Regions from separate parts of the Staphylococcus simiae genome, predicted to be linked through region 3. Evidence: predicted binding sites of a transcription regulator. Region 3 holds the regulator's gene; each other region holds the start of a gene.
The links. Region 3 encodes NrdR, which represses ribonucleotide reductase genes. Its sites were predicted from a motif close to AACACNATATATNGTGTT; they were not measured.
Positions count from the first base shown of each region.

Region 1: a site for NrdR is predicted at 2,086-2,103, ahead of nrdD (anaerobic ribonucleoside-triphosphate reductase). Genes of this name have one in related genera too.
Region 2: a site for NrdR is predicted at 4,553-4,570, ahead of nrdI (class Ib ribonucleoside-diphosphate reductase assembly flavoprotein NrdI). Genes of this name have one in related genera too.

Region 1 covers NZ_CP071589.1:2,506,940-2,513,940, reverse strand. The annotation lists gene J3R86_RS11650 (hypothetical protein) at 1-210, opposite strand, end outside; gene J3R86_RS11645 (CitMHS family transporter) at 545-1,915, shown strand; gene nrdD (anaerobic ribonucleoside-triphosphate reductase) at 2,147-3,994, shown strand; gene nrdG (anaerobic ribonucleoside-triphosphate reductase activating protein) at 3,994-4,530, shown strand; gene J3R86_RS11630 (BCCT family transporter) at 5,191-6,813, shown strand; gene cudC (choline uptake/conversion transcriptional regulator CudC) at 6,865-7,001, opposite strand, start outside.
Region 2 covers NZ_CP071589.1:710,289-717,289, reverse strand. The annotation lists gene J3R86_RS03200 (ABC transporter permease) at 1-404, opposite strand, end outside; gene nrdF (class 1b ribonucleoside-diphosphate reductase subunit beta) at 816-1,784, opposite strand; gene nrdE (class 1b ribonucleoside-diphosphate reductase subunit alpha) at 1,887-3,992, opposite strand; gene nrdI (class Ib ribonucleoside-diphosphate reductase assembly flavoprotein NrdI) at 3,955-4,353, opposite strand; gene J3R86_RS03180 (DMT family transporter) at 5,164-6,021, shown strand; gene queF (preQ(1) synthase) at 6,058-6,558, shown strand.
Region 3 covers NZ_CP071589.1:1,524,270-1,531,270, reverse strand. The annotation lists gene coaE (dephospho-CoA kinase) at 1-327, shown strand, start outside; gene J3R86_RS06875 (glyceraldehyde-3-phosphate dehydrogenase) at 781-1,806, shown strand; gene nrdR (transcriptional regulator NrdR) at 2,230-2,700, shown strand; gene J3R86_RS06865 (replicative helicase loading/DNA remodeling protein DnaB) at 2,701-4,095, shown strand; gene dnaI (primosomal protein DnaI) at 4,095-5,015, shown strand; gene thrS (threonine--tRNA ligase) at 5,467-7,001, shown strand, end outside.

The DNA of each region.
Region 1 (7,001 bases), 980 kb from region 3:
TCCTAATGCAAAACCGATTAAAGCAAAAACGATTGCAGCGACAATAATAATGATACCATGTGTTTTTTTACCTTTACTAATCGTTAAGGCACCAAAAACAACCCCTGCAGGTCCGAATACGATAGGTAAGAAAAGTAATGATAAAACTGAAAATACCCAACCAAGGATGATAAATACTAAAGTGTTATTATCTTTTTGTTGTTCAGCCATATTGCATCCTCCTTTATTTTTATTTATTTCAAATATATACTATTTTGATGTTTTTGTTAATAAAAAATAATATTTATGATATTAAAAAAACAAAAACATTAGAATATTATACTAATAATACTAAAAAGTATAAGCTAGAGTACTTAATAATAGCTTTTCGGTAATTTAATTGAAGATTATTGATTCTATTGTTTCTCTTGAACATATATTCACTTAATCACATACAAACAAGAAAACGCTTCCACACAACACCCTTTCTTTGTTACAATGGTGTAAATAATTTCATAATATTATGTAAATTTCATAGGTTAAACGTTATAGGGGGGCACGAATTATGCACGGGGATCATTTATGGTTAACAATCATGGGGCTTATTATCATTATTTCTATTGTAGGACTACTCATCGCCCAAAAAATTAGTCCAATAGTTGGTATGACACTTATTCCTTGTCTTGGAGCAATGATATTAGGTTATAGTGTCTCTGACTTAGTTTCTTTCTTTTCTAAAGGATTAGATCAAGTCATGAGTGTAGTTATTATGTTCATTTTTGCCATTATCTTCTTTGGCATAATGACAGATAGTGGTTTGTTTAAACCACTTGTCAAAAGATTAATACTTATGACACGTGGTAACGTTATTATTGTATGTGTTATGACAGCTTTAATTGGTACGTTGGCACAATTAGATGGTGCTGGAGCAGTCACATTTTTACTATCTATACCAGCATTATTACCATTATATAAAGCCTTAAATATGAATAAATACCTATTGATATTGTTATTAGCTCTAAGTGCGGCAATTATGAATATGGTGCCTTGGGGTGGTCCAATGGCACGTGTGGCAACAGTACTAAAAGCTAAAAGTGTTAATGAATTATGGTATGGTTTGATACCCATTCAAATTATAGGTTTCGTCTTAGTTATGTTGTTTGCTGCTTATTTAGGATATAGAGAAAAACAACGTATTAAAAAGGCAATTGCTAGAGGAGAATTAAGTGAAACACAAGATATTGATATACATAAATTAGTGCAAATTTACGAACGAGATCAAGAAATTAAGTTTCCTGTTAGAGGAAGAGCAAAATATAATCCATATATTAAATGGATCAATGTAGTATTAACATTATTAGTTATTATCGCAATGTTGGTGAATATCGCACCTCCGGAATTTGCATTTATGATAGGTGTGTCGTTAGCTCTAATTATTAACTTTAAATCAGTAGACGAACAAATGGATCGTTTAAAAGCACATGCGCCTAATGCATTGATGATGGCAACAGTTATTATTGCTGCAGGTATGTTTTTAGGTGTGCTAAATGAAACAGGTATGTTGAAATCGATTGCTACAGACTTTATTAAAATCATTCCAGCTGAAGTTGGACCATATATACACGTCATTGTTGGGCTATTCGGTGTGCCTTTGGATCTATTAACAAGTACGGATGCATATTATTTTGCAGTATTACCAATTGTTGAACAGACAGCGAGTCAATTTGGGGTACCTGCAGTATCAACTGCTTATGCCATGGTCATTGGTAACATTATTGGAACTTTTGTCAGTCCGTTCTCACCTGCGTTATGGCTTGCTATTGGATTGGCCGAAGCCAATATGGGAACATATATTAAATATGCCTTTTTCTGGATTTGGGGATTTGCAATCGTCATGTTGGTTATCGCCATGTTAATGGGAGTTGTAGCTATTTAAAGCTGTCATTAACTGTTTAGACTACTGAATAATTAGAATTTAAAAAGCATCATACAACAAACCTATGATATTGAATTTAACTATGACTTTAAAATATTGTGTTCTACAATTAAGTCACCAATTGTTAATAACTTTTTGACGTTTTGGTTAACTGGTCGAATCTCATTTGAAATACTATATATTGTGTTCTATTTTGGATATAGACACCATATATAGAAAGAAGTGATAAATTTGAATCAAATCGAAGAAGCGTTAACTGGTTTGATTTCTAAAGATCCAACTATTGTTAATGAAAATGCCAATAAAGATAGTGACACATTTTCAACAATGAGAGACTTAACTGCAGGAATTGTTTCCAAATCATATGCTCTAAACTATTTGTTACCTAAACATGTTGCCCAAGCACATCAAAATGGTGACATACATTTTCATGATTTAGATTACCATCCATTTCAACCGCTCACTAATTGTTGTTTAATAGATGCACAAGATATGTTGCAGAATGGATTTAACATAGGAAATGCCAATGTAACATCACCTAAATCTATACAGACAGCATCAGCACAACTCGTGCAAATTATTGCCAATGTCTCAAGTAGTCAATATGGTGGATGTACAGTTGATCGGGTTGATGAACTATTAAGTACATACGCCAAGTATAATGAACAAAGACATAGACAAGTAGCTAAACAATTTGTTAAAGAAACTGAAATAGAATTATATGTTGAACAACAAGTGACGCAAGATATTAATGATGCTATTGAAAGTTTGGAGTATGAAATTAATACGTTATATACATCGAATGGTCAAACGCCATTTGTTACATTAGGATTTGGGTTAGGTACTGATAAACTTAGTCGTAAAATACAGCAAGCGATATTACATACACGTATTAAAGGTTTAGGCAAAGATCGTACGACAGCAATTTTTCCGAAGTTAGTTTTTTCAATCAAAAAAGGGATTAACTTTAGTGCGCAAGATCCTAATTATGATATTAAGCAATTAGCATTAGAATGTGCGACTAAAAGAATGTACCCAGACATTTTAAACTACGATACGTTAGTAGATATTTTAGGTGATTTTAAAGCGCCAATGGGTTGTCGCTCATTTTTACCAAGTTGGAAAGATGACAAAGGTCAGTTTGAAAATAGTGGACGTTGTAATCTTGGTGTAGTAACACTAAACATACCGAGAATAGCGATAGAATCAAAAGGTGATATGACACGCTTTTGGGAAATTTTTTATGAACGTATGGAAGTATTACATGATGCATTACTTTATCGTATTCAACGACTTAAAGATGCAGTCCCTAATAATGCACCTATTTTGTATAAAAGTGGGGCATTTAAATATAAATTGTCAGAAGATGACAGCGTGTCGAGATTATTTGACAATCAACGCGCAACGATTTCAATGGGGTATATTGGTTTATATGAAGCAGCAACAGTCTTTTATGGACCCGACTGGGAAACGTCTAAAGAAGCTAAAGATTTCACGTTAGAAATTTTAAAAGAAATGAAACGATATCAGTTGATGTGGACGTCACGTTATGATGTATGGTTTAGTGTTTATAGCACACCAAGTGAGTCTTTAACTGATCGCTTTTGTCGTTTAGATCAGCAGCGATTTGGAGATATTCCAGACATTACTGACAAAGGTTATTATCAAAATTCATTTCATTATGATGTACGGAAAGATGTAACACCATTTGAAAAATTAGATTTTGAAAAAGAATATCCATATTATGCCAGTGGTGGTTTTATTCATTATTGTGAGTATCCTAAACTGAACCATAACTTGAAAGCGCTAGAAGCGGTATGGGATTATTCATATGATAAAGTGGGTTATTTAGGTACTAATATTCCAATAGATCATTGTTATGAGTGTGGTTTTGATGGAGACTTTGATACCACAGCACAAGGTTATCAATGTCCACATTGTGGCAATCATAATCCTAAAACAGTTGATGTCGTTAAGCGTACTTGCGGCTATTTGGGCAATCCAGTGCAACGTCCTGTAATCAAAGGAAGATATCAAGAAATGTGTGCACGTGTTAAACACATGAAGGCACCGAAATAATGTCGATATTAGATATTAAAACTGGACAAGGCTATATTGCTAAAATAGAAACGCATAGCTTTGTAGATGGTGAAGGTGTACGTTGTAGTGTATATGTATCGGGATGCCCTTTTAACTGTTTAGGATGCTATAACAAAGCTGCACAAAAATTTACATATGGAGAGCCATTTTCACCAGCAATATTGGAAGAAATATTAGATTATTGTGATCAATCGTACATTTCAGGATTGAGTATACTTGGTGGCGAACCATTTTGTAATTTGGATATTAGTTTGAAACTTGTTCAAGCATTTAGACAACGTTTTGGATATTCTAAAACGATTTGGGTTTGGACAGGATTCTTATACGAATATTTAGTACGAGATTACGATCAGCGATATGATATGTTGAGCTTAATAGATGTGTTAATAGATGGCTTATTTATACAACATTTATATCAACCTAACTTACCTTACAAAGGTTCGTTAAATCAACGCATCATTGATGTTCAACAGTCATTAATGTCTGACAAGATGGTTGAGTATATTGTTAGTTAATCGATCACATTAGAAGGCGTAGTATGAAAACTTTTTACTTATTATGCTGCGTTGGCAATAACTGTCTAACTTATAAAACATTAAATAATACAACGTTTTATCACCATATTAAGTCTTGTTGGGATGGAATGACACAATAATTTCCAGAAAAATTATTGTCATTCCGTCTCATTTTTTATTGTTGTGCATTTCCTATTCAAAATGTGGTTATAAAATCAAAGCAAAAATCAGTCAAATAAGATTATGTTGTTCCAATATTAGTGTAAATTATGCCGAGATAAATTAAGAAATTACTTTTAATAAATAATGTAAATAAGTTATCAAAAAATCAATTAAGTGAGAGGGAAGACTGTCCTATCATTACTCACTAAAAATAAATAAAAATAATTTATTTGTGTATAAATATACAAATTACGACAATAGAAAAATATATTAAATACGTTAAATCCAAACTTTACACAACTGTATTAGAGCTAAAAAAATTTCTTAAATACCCCTTAAAATTATATAAATATTCAATAAAGACGATTTTAAAACTGTATGTAATTTGCATTATTATTTAATATTCGTTATTGTCAATTTTGTGAATCATGATAATTATTACATAGTGGAAGCAATCAACGACAGATTCATCAAATTTAATAATTAGGGGGAGCACAATTGAAAAAAAAGAGAGTTATGGACTGGACGACCTTCATAGGTACAGTTGCTGTACTTCTTTTTGCAGTTATTCCTATGATGGCATTTCCTAAAGCAAGTGAAGATATAATTACTGGAATTAATAGTGCCATTTCTAATTCAATTGGTTCGATATATTTATTTATGGGACTGGCGATCTTCTGTTTTGTGATGTATATCGCATTTGGAAAATATGGTAATGTAACGCTTGGTAAAGCTACTGATACTCCTGAATTTAATACATTTACATGGGCAGCAATGTTATTTTGTGCTGGTATTGGTTCGGATATTCTGTACTGGGGCGTGATAGAGTGGGCTTTCTATTATCAAGTTCCACCCAACGGTGCTAAAAGTATGAGTGATGAAGCATTACAATTTGCTACACAATACGGTATGTTCCATTGGGGACCTATTGCCTGGGCAATATATGTGTTACCTGCATTACCGATTGGTTACTTAGTATTTGTAAAGAAACAACCTGTATACAAAATAAGTCAGGCTTGTCGACCAATTTTAAAAGGACAAACTGATAAATTGTTAGGTAAAGTTGTAGATATATTATTTATTTTCGGCTTGCTAGGCGGTGCGGCAACATCGCTTGCGTTAGGTGTACCACTCATTTCTGCTGGTATTGAACGTTTAACAGGTTTAGATGGTAGTAACATGATTTTACGTTCGGCAATTTTATTAACTATTACGGTTATTTTCGCCATTAGTTCATATACTGGCCTAAAAAAAGGTATTCAAAAGCTAAGTGACGTCAATGTTTGGTTATCGTTTATTTTATTAGCTTTTGTTTTTATTGTAGGACCAACTGTGTTCATAATGGAGACGACTGTTACTGGTTTCGGTAATATGTTAAGAGACTTTTTCCATATGGCCACTTGGTTAGAACCTTTCGGAGGTATTAATGGGCGTAAAGAGACAAATTTCCCACAAGATTGGACGATATTCTATTGGTCTTGGTGGCTTGTTTATGCACCATTTATCGGCTTATTTATTGCTCGAATCTCTAAAGGTCGACGTTTGAAAGAAGTCATACTAGGAACAATTATCTATGGGACATTAGGTTGTGTCTTGTTCTTCGGTATCTTCGGTAACTATGCCGTATATTTACAAATTTCTGGACAATTTAATGTGACAGGTTATTTAAATACGCACGGTACCGAAGCCACAATTATTGAAGTAGTACATCATTTACCGTTCCCATCACTAATGATTGTCTTATTTTTAATATCTGCTTTTCTATTTTTAGCAACAACTTTTGATTCTGGATCATATATTTTGGCAGCTGCTTCACAGAAAAAAGTAGTTGGAGAGCCATTAAGAGCTAATAGACTATTTTGGGCATTTGCGTTATGTTTATTACCATTTTCATTAATGTTAGTTGGTGGAGAACGTGCACTAGAGGTATTGAAGACTGCGTCTGTGTTAGCTAGTGTGCCTCTGATAGTTATATTTATCTTTATGATGATATCGTTCTTAATTATTTTAGGTCGCGATAGAATTAAATTGGAAACACGTGCAGAAAAATTAAAAGAAGTAGAACGTCGATCATTAAGAATTATTCAAGTTTCTGAAAAAGAACAAGACGATAATTTATAAGATAAAAAGCGAGAAGTTGGTCAGTCTGCCTGTCCCAATTTCTCGCTTTTATTATTTATTATCACTTTGTGAATTGGCCTCTGGTATTGGAAAATATTTGAAAATATCTCCACTTTCAATGGCTGTTGTTAATTGTTCTAACCAGTCATAATAAATTTGTGTATGATCAAGTTGTGCTTTGATATTTT
Region 2 (7,001 bases), 810 kb from region 3:
TCTTTTACTTTAATAAAATCAATGATTTTAACGAATAAAAACGTACCTCCAACACTACAAACTACAGCAAAGATCAACTTTACTAAAATATGTCCTGTTGGAAAGAATAGTAATGCTATTAATATACCTAATTTTGCCCACTCCATTGTTCCAGCAGTTGTTGGACTGACAAATTTATTTTGCATCATTTGTTGCATTATCAACCCGGCTAATGCCAATGAACTACCAGAAATCAAAATACTTACTGTTCTTGGTATTCTACTAGCGAATAAAATATTGACTTGCTTATTAGAAAGATGGAATATATCAGCGAAAGATAATTCACTAACACCGATAAATAAAGAGCTTACAGTTAAGAAGATGATCAAGATAAATAATACATATCCCTTTAATAAGTATGTCATTTGTAAACTTTCTCCCTTAAAGTAAATGATAATTCTTTTCGATGATAATCATTATCATCTATGTTAACTGCTTTACTAACTCATTTCAATAGTAATTCAATTTATTTTCATTTAATTTATATTATTTTTCACATTTTGGTGATAATTAAATAAGTGTTACCAAAAGATTAATTCACTTTTATTATTATTTAACACTAATATGTATTATTTACATATTCAATAAAGTTATTTCAAACTTCATATTGTTATTGTGCATATGATTCCTCTCACAAATTGGACTGATTGATAATTACTTAAAATTTTCTATCAGTCCGATTTATTATAAAACCTAAATTACATACAAAAACCCTCATATAGCTAGGATAAGTCATCTTTATCCACCACTAATATGAGGGCTGTTATGATTATTTATTAATCTTCAAAATTAAAATCTTCATCTTGTAATGCTTCTACATTCAATGCTAATACATAACCATCACCTTTAACTGAGAAAAAGTCATGATTTTTAGTTGAAGTATCTAAAGCATTTTCAATAATAGGATTAAATTCTCTCTCTTCAAAATAAGGTTCGAATCCTAAGTTAGATAAAGCTTTATTACCGTTATACTTAACATAGTTTAACACATCTTCTGTCAAGCCTATGTCATCATATAACATACCTGTATATGATACTTCGTTTAAATATAAATCATCCAATAATTTGTACATTTCTTGATCTGCTTTTTGTTTTTCACTTTCAGATAATTCATTACGTAAACTTTGAGCATCCAAACCAGTGAACACACCATGAATCGATTCATCTAATAAAATTTTACGAATAATTTCACCTGAAGTCGTCATTTTACCTTGACCAGCTAAATATAGAGGATAATAGAAACCTGAATAGAATAAGAACGTCTCTAGAAAGACACTTGAAACTCTAGCCATATATTGATCATAAATTGAAGCTTCTTTACCCCAAAGTTTATGATAATTGCTGACAATCTTGTCTGATTTATATTTTAAATGTGGCTCTTCAAGTACCCATTCATCTAACAAGTAGTTCGTTTCAGCAGATGGTAATAATGTAGTAAAAATATGAGAATAACTTTTAGCATGGATTTGTTCCATCATAGCCATGAATGAATAGACAGCTTTTTTTCTTAAGTCAGTTGTATGTAGCATAACTAATGGCATACCATCATCTGCTTGATGTGTGTCTAAGCCTGTTAATCCAGCTAAAGCTTTTTTAAATGCTTCTTGTTCTGCATGAGATAATGTTTTCCAGCTTGCGATATCTTTTGATACTTTAAACTCTGTTTCAACCCACATTTGAGAGATATTTTGGCGCCAAAACATGTTTGTCATATCTTCTTGAGTATTCCAATTTACAGCTATCATGAATATAATTTCCTCCTATATGTAAATCACTAATAACAAGACATTTCAACATCACCATCAACAATTTCGTTGCAATGGTGATGTCTATTCGTCTCTATATGTTTATATTGCGCAGCTTGTACATTCTTCAACACTTAATAACTTGTTACGAGTATAATACAATGATTTCAATCCTTTATGATGAGCATAGACATATAAACGCGCAAGTTCACGTGTAGATATTTCTGAATTTACATAAAGAATTGTTGAAATACCTTGGTCAACGTGTGTTTGAATTGTTGAAATTAAGTCAATTAATTTCATTTGATCAGTATTAAATGCTGATTTATAGTACCACATTGTTTGTGGTGATAAAAATGGCATTGGATAAAATGTCTCAGCATTACCATAGGTACGACGTTCAATTTGATCGACGATTGGCATTACTGAACTTGTAGCATTTTGAACATAAGAAATACTTTGAGTTGGTGCAATGGCTAATCTATATGCATGATATAAACCATACTGTTGAACATCTTGTTGCAATTTTTTCCAATCTTCAGCTGTTGGAATATCCATATGTGCAAAAAGTTGACGTACTTTATCATATTGAGGTTCAAAATTTTGAGAAGTATAGAAGTCAAAATATTTACCATTAGCATAATCAGATTTATCAAAGTCTTTATATTTAACACCACGTTCTTTAGCAATTTGCATTGAACGTTCAAGAGAATAATAATTCATCATCATAAAGAAGATATTTGCAAAGTCTTTTGCTTCTTCTGATTCATAACCAATACTATTTTTAGCTAAGTAACCATGTAAGTTCATTACACCTAAACCAACTGAATGTAATTCACTATTAGCTTTTCTAACTCCTGGTGCATTTTGAATATTTGCCTCATCACTTACAACAGTCAAAGCATCCATTCCTGTATGCACTGAATCTCTAAATTTTTCAGATTCCATCACGTTCACAATATTTAAAGAACCTAAGTTACATGAAATATCACGTTTAATTTCATCTTCAATTCCATAATCATTAATAATTGACGTTTCTTGTAATTGGAAAATTTCAGTACATAAATTACTCATTTTAATTTGACCGATATTAGAATTGGCATGTACTTTATTAGCATTATCTTTAAACATTAAGTACGGATAGCCAGATTGTAATTGTGTTTGAGCAATTAAATTCAACATTTCACGAGCATCTTTTTTCTTCTTATCGACGTTTGGATTTTGCACCATATCGTCATAATATTTATCAAGATCGATATCGTCTAGTGTGACACCATATTCTTGTTTAACTGTATGTGGTGCAAACATATAAAAATCTTTGCCCTCTTTAGCTAAATCAAAGAATTTCGAAGGGACAATTAAACCAGTTGAAATCGTTGATAAACGTAAATCTTCATCTGCATTTACTTTTTTAGTATCTAAAAATTCTTCGACATCATAGTGGAAAATATTTAAATAAACAGCACCAGCACCTGGTCGTTGTCCTAATTGATCAGCATAACTAAATCCACCTTCTAATGACTTCGCAACAGGTAGCACACCTTTAGCTACACCTTTAATACCTTTTATTGCTTCGCCACGTGCACGTAGTTTAGATAAGTTAATGGCAACACCACCACCAATTTTACTTAACTGTTTTGCTGTTGAATCAATAAAGTTAATTGAATTCAAACTATCGTCTACTTCTAATAAGAAACATGACACTAATTCACCACGACGTGCTCGTCCAGCATTTAAGAATGTTGGTGTTGCTGGTTGGTAACGTTGTTCAACCATTGCAGAAATAAATTGTTTAGCTTGCTCTTTATTACCATTTGCTAAATATAAAGCAACAATTGCTACATGTTGATTGTAATCTTCTAAATATTGACTTTTATCGTTTGTTTTTAATGCATAATCTTTAAAGAATTTACTTGCCGACATGTAACTCGCAAATTTAAATGGTATTGATTTAGCATAGTCTGTAATCTCAACTAAATCTTCTTCGCTATAAATTTCAAAAACATTAAAGTAGAAATCATGATCAACTAAATAATGTAATCGTTCAATTTCACTATCAAAGAAAATTGTTTTATCGTGAATTTCTTCAAGATATACACTTAATGCTTCTTGATCTTTATCTAAACTAAAGAAGCCATTCTCTTGTCGTTTAGTCACCTCATTATTTAATTCAATATGATTGTACTTTTTCTCGTCCATGGTTTTCATTCAAATTACCCACCTTGTTCTTAAATTCTATAACATCGTTATTCGTTCCATGCAATTCAAACTTCATTAATAAAGGGACATTATATTGTTCTGAAATTGTGCGTCCTGCTTTTGCGAAATTTTGTCCCCAATTTCGATTGCCACTAGCAGCCACACCTACTAAATTTTGATGATTTACTTCTAAAAAAGATTGTACTGGGTTTGGAACTTCTCCAAATCCAATAGTACCGGTAACAATAATAAACGGTTCATTGATCACTTCTGTACAATTACTTTGCGTAATTTCTAGCGCGTTTGTTATTTCGGCACGTTTAATGAATCTACGAACATTGCCAGTAAATGAAAAATAAATAACTTTCATTGGATCACCTTCCTTCCGCCAATCTCCTAAAATATAAGTAACTTGAGTAATTAAAAAATGCCTAAACAACGTAAGAGTGCACTGTTGTTTGTAGCATCTTATCAATAACTAATGAAGCTACTCATTTTCTTAAATACAAACCTTCTGCTATAGATTGATATTTGAGAAAATAGTAGCCAATATTAAGTAAACTTATTTAACCACAACATGTTGTAGTGAATAACTCAAAATATTTACATCATACCTTACTACACTTTTCTAAGAATATTACTATATAATTGATGAATTTTAATAATTTCTAAGTGTTAATTTACCTTTTAAAGTAATTTATGCAAAAATAAATCTCTTACTATCAAAACACAAGATATTGTGTCTGTATTAAATTACTAACACTATATTATGTGTTTCATTATACATAAGAGCACAGCTTATTTAAAGTCCATTTTTCAGGATGAATGTTCGTAAAAAGTCTTAATCACGCACCACTACTAAACTACATTTATTTTTGTCTAAAATAAAAATTTTTTCAGGGTATAATACTTGCTTTTTGATAAATTATCAGTAATCCAATCACGGCAATGAAATGACAATTTATCTCGATATATTAAATACAATTATTTGTTAATCAATTCGTTTATAACACAAACATTCTTTCTCAAATACATGCTTAAACTTCCGTCAATACACACAAGAACATTTGTTCGTATTCATTATTATAAGACATTTCCCTAAAATTTCAACTGTTTATGCAGACTTTATTGTTTTATGCTAATATATATACGTTAATTTTATATAAAAGAGGCGATAAAATTGAATCCAAAAGTAAAAGGTATTATTGCAATTTTAATTTCAGCTATCGGCTTCAGTTTTATGTCAGTATTTTTTAGATTGGCCGGAGATTTACCTGTCTTTCAAAAATCACTAGCTAGAAACCTAGTAGCTATGTTTATACCCTTATATTTTATTTATAAATACAAACAACCAATGTTCGGTAAACTTTCTAGTCAACCTTTGCTGATAACTCGTTCTACATTAGGGCTTATTGGTGTGTTATTAAATATTTTTGCTATTGATCATATGGTATTAAGTGATGCTGACTCATTAATGAAGTTAAATCCATTTTGGACTATTTTATTAAGTTTAATTTTCTTACATGAAAAAGTTAGAAAGTATCAGATTACAGCTATGCTTATCGCAATTATAGGTATGTTACTCATAGTGAAACCTGAATTTTCATCATCGATGATACCATCATTAATTGGTTTATTATCAGGTATCTTTGCTGCATCAGCTTATACATGTGTAAGAGCATTAAGTTCTAGAGAAGGACCATATACGATTGTATTCTACTTTTCATTATTTTCTGTAGTAGTATTAATACCATTTACTTTCTTCACCTATGTTCCAATGTCTAATTTGCAATTATGGTATTTATTAGGTGCAGGTTTATCAGCAGCTGTAGGTCAAATAGGTATTACACTTGCCTATAGTTTTGCAGCAGCAAAAGATATATCTATTTTCACATATGCGTCAATTATTTTCACAGCATTATTTGGTTTTATTCTATTTGGCGAATCACCAGATTTATATGCTACTCTAGGTTATGTTGTAATTATTGGTGCAAGTTATTATATGTTTGATAAAGCACGTCGCGAAGCTAAATCATAAAAAGCTAATTTATTAAAAAATAAAGGAGAGAATATCATGACACATGGCCGTCAACAAGATGAATTACAAGATATTACATTATTAGGAAATCAAAATAACCAATATAACTTTGATTATAGACCTGATGTTTTAGAATCATTTGATAACAAACATCAAGGTCGCGATTATTTCGTAAAATTTAATTGTCCAGAATTCACTTCATTATGTCCTATTACAGGTCAACCTGATTTTGCAACTATTTATATTTCTTATATACCTAACATTAAAATGGTTGAATCTAAATCATTAAAATTATATTTATTTAGTTTTAGAAATCATGGAGACTTTCATGAAGATTGTATGAATATCATTATGAATGATTTAATTGAACTTATGGATCCACATTATATTGAGGTATGGGGCAAGTTCACACCTCGTGGTGGTATTTCAATCGATCCCTACACAAACTATGGTCGACCAAATACTAAATATGAAACAATGGCTGAACATCGTTTGATGAATCATGACCTATACCCTGAGAAAATTGACAACCGTTAATAACATGTAATAAATAAACGCTTAAATGTCATATACAAATGTCATTTAAGCGTTATTTTATTATTCTTTTTTAAGAATTAAGGATTTAAAAGTGTTGTTGATAACTTACTTATATAGCCATTTAAATTCCAATCAACGTATCCCTGTTAATATCTTCATATTAAAGTATTAAATGGCGAAGCCAAGGTAAAAATTGTACTATATCGACATGACGCAGATTGGCTAGAAACTATCTGTATTATAAAATGTTGATAAATCAACGTTATGTAATTCTAGTCAATCTTGCTGAGATAGGATTAAGAAATAATTTGTTTTGAAACAATTATTTCTGTCCCACTTCCATATTGTTCAATACTTTATTTTTAAAAATTTTAATATTCGTAATTCTACAAAAATTCAATAATGTTTTTATAGAAAGCTATTGCACTTTGTCAGTTTTCAGT
Region 3 (7,001 bases):
GAACAACTTTTAAAAGAAGGTCACAATGTTATAATGGATATTCCATTATTATTTGAAAATGACTTACAACATACAGTGGACGAAGTATGGGTTGTATATACTTCTGAAAGTATACAAATTGAGCGTCTAATGCAACGAAATGATCTTTCTATAGAAGACTCAAGAGCACGAGTATATAGTCAAATAGCCATTGATAAGAAAAGTAGAATGGCTGATCATGTTATTGACAATCTAGGTGATAAATTAGAACTTAAACAAAATGTTGAACGTTTACTTGAAGAAGAAGGTTATATTGAAAAACCAGATTATAGTGGTAGTAATAATTAAATAATATAGTTACACCAAAGCTATAATGAAATGTGACTGATATACAAATGTCAACATTTGATCAATAACTAGTTAAGTGTTTAAACTAGAAAGGTAAATTTTAATACAGTAGTGCAATAATTTTAGCGAAAATTTATTGTACTACTGTTTTCTTTATATAAAAGCAATACTTTGATGTAAATGCAAAACAAAGTATCTTTAACATAGTAAATTGTTTTTTAATAGCTACAAAGATCGGTATGGTGAACACTCATAATAATATTTCAAGCAAGCGTTTATTAATATGTTCATATTTGGTTATGGTGAGTTTCATTTTGTGATAAATACTTAATAAGATAAAAATAGATATGTTAGAGAATTTTAAAAAGTTTAAAGAAAACGCTTTCAAAAATATTTTATTATGATATACTATTTGCATAAAGTATAACACATAAAAATCAAGGGGTGCTTTTAATGTCGACAAATATTGCAATTAATGGTATGGGTAGAATAGGTAGAATGGTATTAAGAATTGCTTTACAACAAGAAGATTTAAATATAGTAGCAATTAATGCGAGCTATCCTCCCGAAACAATTGCTCATCTAATTAATTATGATACTACTCATGGTAAATATGATGTAAAAGTAGAACCTATAGAAAGTGGTTTGAAAGTAGGAGACCATGAAATCAAATTAGTAGCTGATAGAAATCCTGAAAATTTACCTTGGAATGAGTTAGATATTGATATTGTTATAGATGCTACAGGTAAATTTAATCATGGTGACAAAGCAATTGCACACATTAATGCAGGAGCTAAAAAAGTACTGTTAACAGGACCATCAAAAGGTGGAGATGTACAGATGATTGTGAAAGGTGTTAATGACAATCAATTAGATATTGACCAATATGATATCTTTAGTAATGCATCATGTACAACGAATTGTATCGGACCTGTAGCTAAAGTTCTAAATGATAATTTTGGCATTATTAATGGTTTAATGACTACAGTTCATGCCATCACAAATGATCAAAAAAATATAGATAATCCACATAAAGATTTACGACGTGCGCGTTCTTGTAATGAAAGTATTATTCCGACTTCAACTGGTGCAGCAAAAGCATTGAAAGAAGTGTTACCAGAACTAGAAGGTAAATTACATGGTATGGCTTTACGTGTACCAACGAAAAATGTCTCATTAGTCGACTTAGTTGTTGACTTAGAACAACAAGTAACTGCTGAAGCGGTTAATAAAGCATTTGAAAATGCTGGTTTAGAAGGTATTGTTGAAGTTGAGCATGAACCGTTAGTTTCAGTTGATTTTAATACTAATCCACATTCAGCAATTATCGATGCTCAATCAACTATGGTTATGGGAAATAACAAAGTTAAAGTGATTGCTTGGTATGATAATGAATGGGGTTATTCAAATAGAGTAGTTGATGTAGCTAAACAGCTTGGCCAGTTAATGACTTCTGAAAAAATGGTTAATGCAAGTTAACTTAAATAAATGATAATGATTTAACACTTATGCAAAGTTGAATGATTGTGTCCATCAAAAATTAGTCTAGATTAAATAATAACTTTGGCTAATGGTGGATACTTAATAAACTTTGTGTAAGTGTTTTGTTATTTTTTACAGTGATAAGACTTATCTGTTTAACAAAGCTTTAATACTTTTGAGTTGTTTAAACACTGTTGTCGAAAAGTATGTTTGTCATAAGTGTCGACCAACGCATTAATATATATCTATTTCTTAGGGATTATTTCTATATCGTCTTAGTGTACAACTTGCATAATACTGTATAAATGAATCGTTTTGCTATATTTTTATTGCTTGATTTTGATAATGAAAAGTCGTTTCTTTTGTCATACCTTAAATTATAGTATAATGAGGCATAATCAAAATAAAGATGGTGATGTAATGAAATGCCCAAAATGTAATTCGACACATTCTAAAGTTGTTGATTCAAGACATGCAGAAGAAATAAATGCGATTCGTCGTCGCAGAGAATGTGAAAATTGCGGTATACGTTTCACTACATTTGAACATATTGAAGTAAGTCAATTAATAGTAGTGAAAAAAGATGGTACCAGAGAGCAATTTTTAAGAGATAAAATATTAAATGGATTAGTACGTTCTTGTGAAAAGAGACCAGTTAGATTTCAACAATTAGAGGACATTACAAATAAAGTAGAATGGCAATTAAGAGATGAAGGACATACAGAGGTATCATCACGTGATATTGGAGAGCATGTTATGAATTTATTAATGAATGTTGACCAAGTATCATATGTTAGATTTGCTTCGGTATATAAAGAATTTAAAGATGTTGATCAACTATTAGCATCAATGCAAGGTATTTTAAGTGACAATAAACGGAGTGATAACTAAATGGGTTTGCAAGCATACGAATTTGGTTTAAGACCACAAGATCAATTCGAAGTGATACAATATTTCGAATTGAATCAGAGTCATTTGGATGTCTTAAATCGATTGTTTACACCATTGATTGGTTCAAAAGCTATTGGACTATACCATTTTATGACACAATTTGTGGAACGTCATAGAACGTCTTCCCATTATTTGTCACATTACGTATTTATGAATGAATTAAAATTAAATTTACTAGAATTTAGACAACAAATGGATTTGCTAGAAGCAATTGGATTAGTTAAAACATTCGTTAAGCATAATAAGGAAGAATCTCAATTTGTCTATGAATTGATTCAACCTCCCACTGCGCATTTGTTTTTTAATGATCCAATGTTGTCTATTTTTTTATATAGTGAAGTTGATCATAAAAGATTCCAAGAGTTGAAACATTATTTTGAATATCAGCAAAAAGATTTGTCAGCTTTTAAACAAACGACAAGAACTTTTACGGATGTTTTTAAAGTACCAACAACTAAAGTTGATATTGACACGTCTGATATTCCGATAAATCAAAGTTATCAAGGTATGGATTTATCAGATGAGACATTTGATTTTGACATGTTAAGTCAAATGTTAGGCAAGCATTTTATAAGCAAAGAAATTATTACGAAAGAGGCTAAACAATTAATTATTCAATTGGCAACGCTATATGGGTTGACACCAGACGGTATGAAACATGTAATCCTTAAGTCAATTACTAGTGGACAACAGTTATCATTTGAAGATATGAGAAAAGAGGCACGCTCTTATTATTTAATAGAACATGATAATCGTATGCCTAAACTTCAAGTTAATACAACTAACGAAGCTAAATCTCAAACACAAAAAGAAGATTTTAATCCACAAGATAATTTAGAAGATTGGTTTGAATTGTTAGAGCAAACAAGTCCGATAGATATGTTAGCTTCATGGTCAGAATCTGAACCAACAATATCTCAAAAAGCAATGATTGAAGAGTTAATAGATCGTGAAAAGATGTCATTTGGCGTTATCAATGTATTGCTACAATTTGTCATGTTAAAAGAAGATATGAAATTACCTAAAGCATATATATTTGAAATAGCATCAAATTGGAAGAAAAAAGATATTAAAACTGCTAAAGAGGCTTATAACTACGCTAAAAAAGTTAACCAGCCAAAACAAGATCATGGTAACTATCAAAGTGGTAAAAATTCAGCTTATCATCGCCAGCGCAAATTAATTTCTAAAGAAAAGACACCGAAATGGTTGGCAGAACGAGAATTAGCTAATAAGACGAATAATGACAATGAACAAAATGACCAAAAGTTAGAACAAGATCGACAGGAATTTTTAGCTAGATTATCTAAAAAATGGGAGGAGGATGACAATTAATGAAGAGTTTCCAAAATATTATGGGGTCATCTAAAGATTTAGAACAACGAATTGCCAAAATAAAAAAAGATGTTGTGAATGACCCGGATGTTAAAGCATTCTTACAACAACATCAATCAGAATTAACCAATGCTATGATTGATGAAGATTTAAATGTCTTGCAAGAGTATAAAGATCAACAAAAACATTATGATGGACATACTTTTGCAAATTGTCCTAATTTTGTCAAAGGGCATGTGCCAGAGTTGTATATTGAAAACAATCGTATCAAAATTCGTTATTTACCATGTCCTTGTAAAATTAAATATGATGAGGAACGCTTTGACTCACAATTAATCACGTCACATCATATGCAACGTGATACTTTAAATGCCAAGTTAAAAGATATTTATATGACTAACCGCGAACGCTTAGATGTAGCTATGGCTGCTGATGAGATTTGTACGGCCATTACAAATGGTGACACAGTTAAAGGTTTATATTTATATGGGGCGTTTGGAACGGGTAAATCATTTATATTAGGTGCGATCGCTAATCAACTTAAGTCAAAAAAGATTAGTTCAACTATTGTTTATCTTCCGGAATTTATACGCACTTTAAAAGGTGGATTTAAAGATGGTTCTTTTGAAAGCAAATTGCAGCGTGTGAGAGAAGCGAATGTCTTGATGTTAGATGATATTGGTGCTGAAGAAGTTACACCATGGGTTAGAGATGAAGTGATTGGTCCATTACTACACTATCGAATGGTGCATGAATTACCAACATTCTTTAGTTCTAATTTTAATTACAATGAATTAGAACATCATTTAGCAATTACGCGAGATGGAGAAGAGAAAACAAAAGCGGCAAGAATTATAGAAAGAATTAAGTCTTTGTCACAACCTTATTATTTAATCGGAGAAAATTATAGAAACAATTGAAAAATTTAATTTATGGTGTATAATGAAGGCAAATCTAAATCGTTGAAATAGTTGAAGATAAGATAATTTAGTCACTATGACACAGAAAGCCATTAGTCGTTGAGAATATGGTTCTTATACTAAATTGTTACTACTTCATTATAGGTGTTTGTAATGAACACCCGGCTCAAGACCGTTATCTTATGTAGAGATATTTAACATAGTATAAATATGTTAAATAACTAGGGTGGTAACACGACAACCTCGTCCCTTGTATAGGGACGGGGTTTTTTGTTTGTTATAAGTTTTTGAATCATTCATTTATTAATGAAACATTTTAGCTTGTAATGCGATCTATTTAAAACTGAAAATGACTTGATAATATTTTAGTAAATGCATATACGTGGAGGCATTCAATTTATTTTAACGAGGTCAGATGATATTGACATAATCTTTTATAGGAGGGTTTTATATGGAACAAATTAATATTCAATTTCCAGATGGTAATAAGAAAGCTTTTGACAAAGGCACAACTACTGAAGATATCGCACAATCAATTAGCCCTGGATTGCGTAAAAAAGCTGTCGCTGGTAAATTTAACGGTCAACTAGTTGATTTAACTAGACCATTAGAAGTAGACGGAGCAATTGAAATTGTAACACCAGGTAGCGAAGAAGCACTTGAAGTTTTACGTCATTCAACTGCACATTTAATGGCGCAAGCTTTAAAACGTTTATATGGTGATGTTAAGTTTGGTGTAGGACCAGTCATTGAAGGCGGATTCTATTACGATTTCGATATTGAAAAAAATATTTCATCTGATGACTTTGACGAAATTGAAAAAACAATGAAACAAATTGTTAATGAAAATTACAAAATCGAACGCAAAGTCGTATCACGTGAAGAAGCAAAAGAATTCTTTAAAGACGATCCTTATAAATTAGAATTAATTGATGCTATTCCAGAAGATGAAAATGTTACTTTATATAGTCAAGGTGAATTTACGGATTTATGTCGTGGTGTGCATGTGCCATCAACTGCAAAAATTAAAGAATTTAAATTATTATCTACTGCAGGTGCATATTGGCGTGGTGACAGTGATAATAAAATGTTACAACGTATCTATGGTACAGCATTCTTTGATAAAAAAGATTTAAAAGCACATTTAGAAATGTTAGAAGAACGCAAAGAGCGCGACCATCGTAAAATTGGTAAAGACTTAGAACTATTTGCAAATAATCAATTAGTTGGTGCTGGTTTACCGTTATGGTTACCAAACGGTGCGACAATAAGACGTGAAATCGAACGTTATATCGTTGATAAGGAAGTAAGTATGGGTTATGACCATGTTTACACACCAGTTATGGCAAATGTAGACTTATATAAAACATCTGGTCATTGGGATCACTATAGAGAAGATATGTTCCCGCCAATGCAATTGGATGAAACAGAAGCAATGGTATTACGACCTATGAACTGTCCGCATCATATGATGATTTATAAAAATAAACCTCATTCATATCGTGAATTACCAATTCGTATTGCAGAACTTGGTATGATGCATAGATATGAAGCAAGTGGTGCTGTATCTGGTTTACAACGTGTTCGTGGTATGACACTTAATGATTCACATATTTTTGTAAGACCTGACCAAATTAAAGAAGAATTTAAACGTGTAGTGAATATGATTATTGAAGTGTATAAAGATTTTGGATTTGAAGATTATAGCTTTAGATTAAGTTATAGAGATCCTGAAGATAAAGAAAAATATTTTGACGATGATGATATGTGGAATAAAGCTGAGGCTATGCTTAAAGAAGCTGTTGATGAACTTGGTTTACCATATGAAGAAGCCATAGGTGAAGCAGCATTCTATGGTCCTAAATTAGATGTTCAAGTAAAAACAGCTATGGGAAAAGAAGAAACTTTATCAACTGCACAGCTTGATTTCTTATTACCACAACGTTTTGATTTAACATATATTGGTCAAGATGGTGAACAACATCA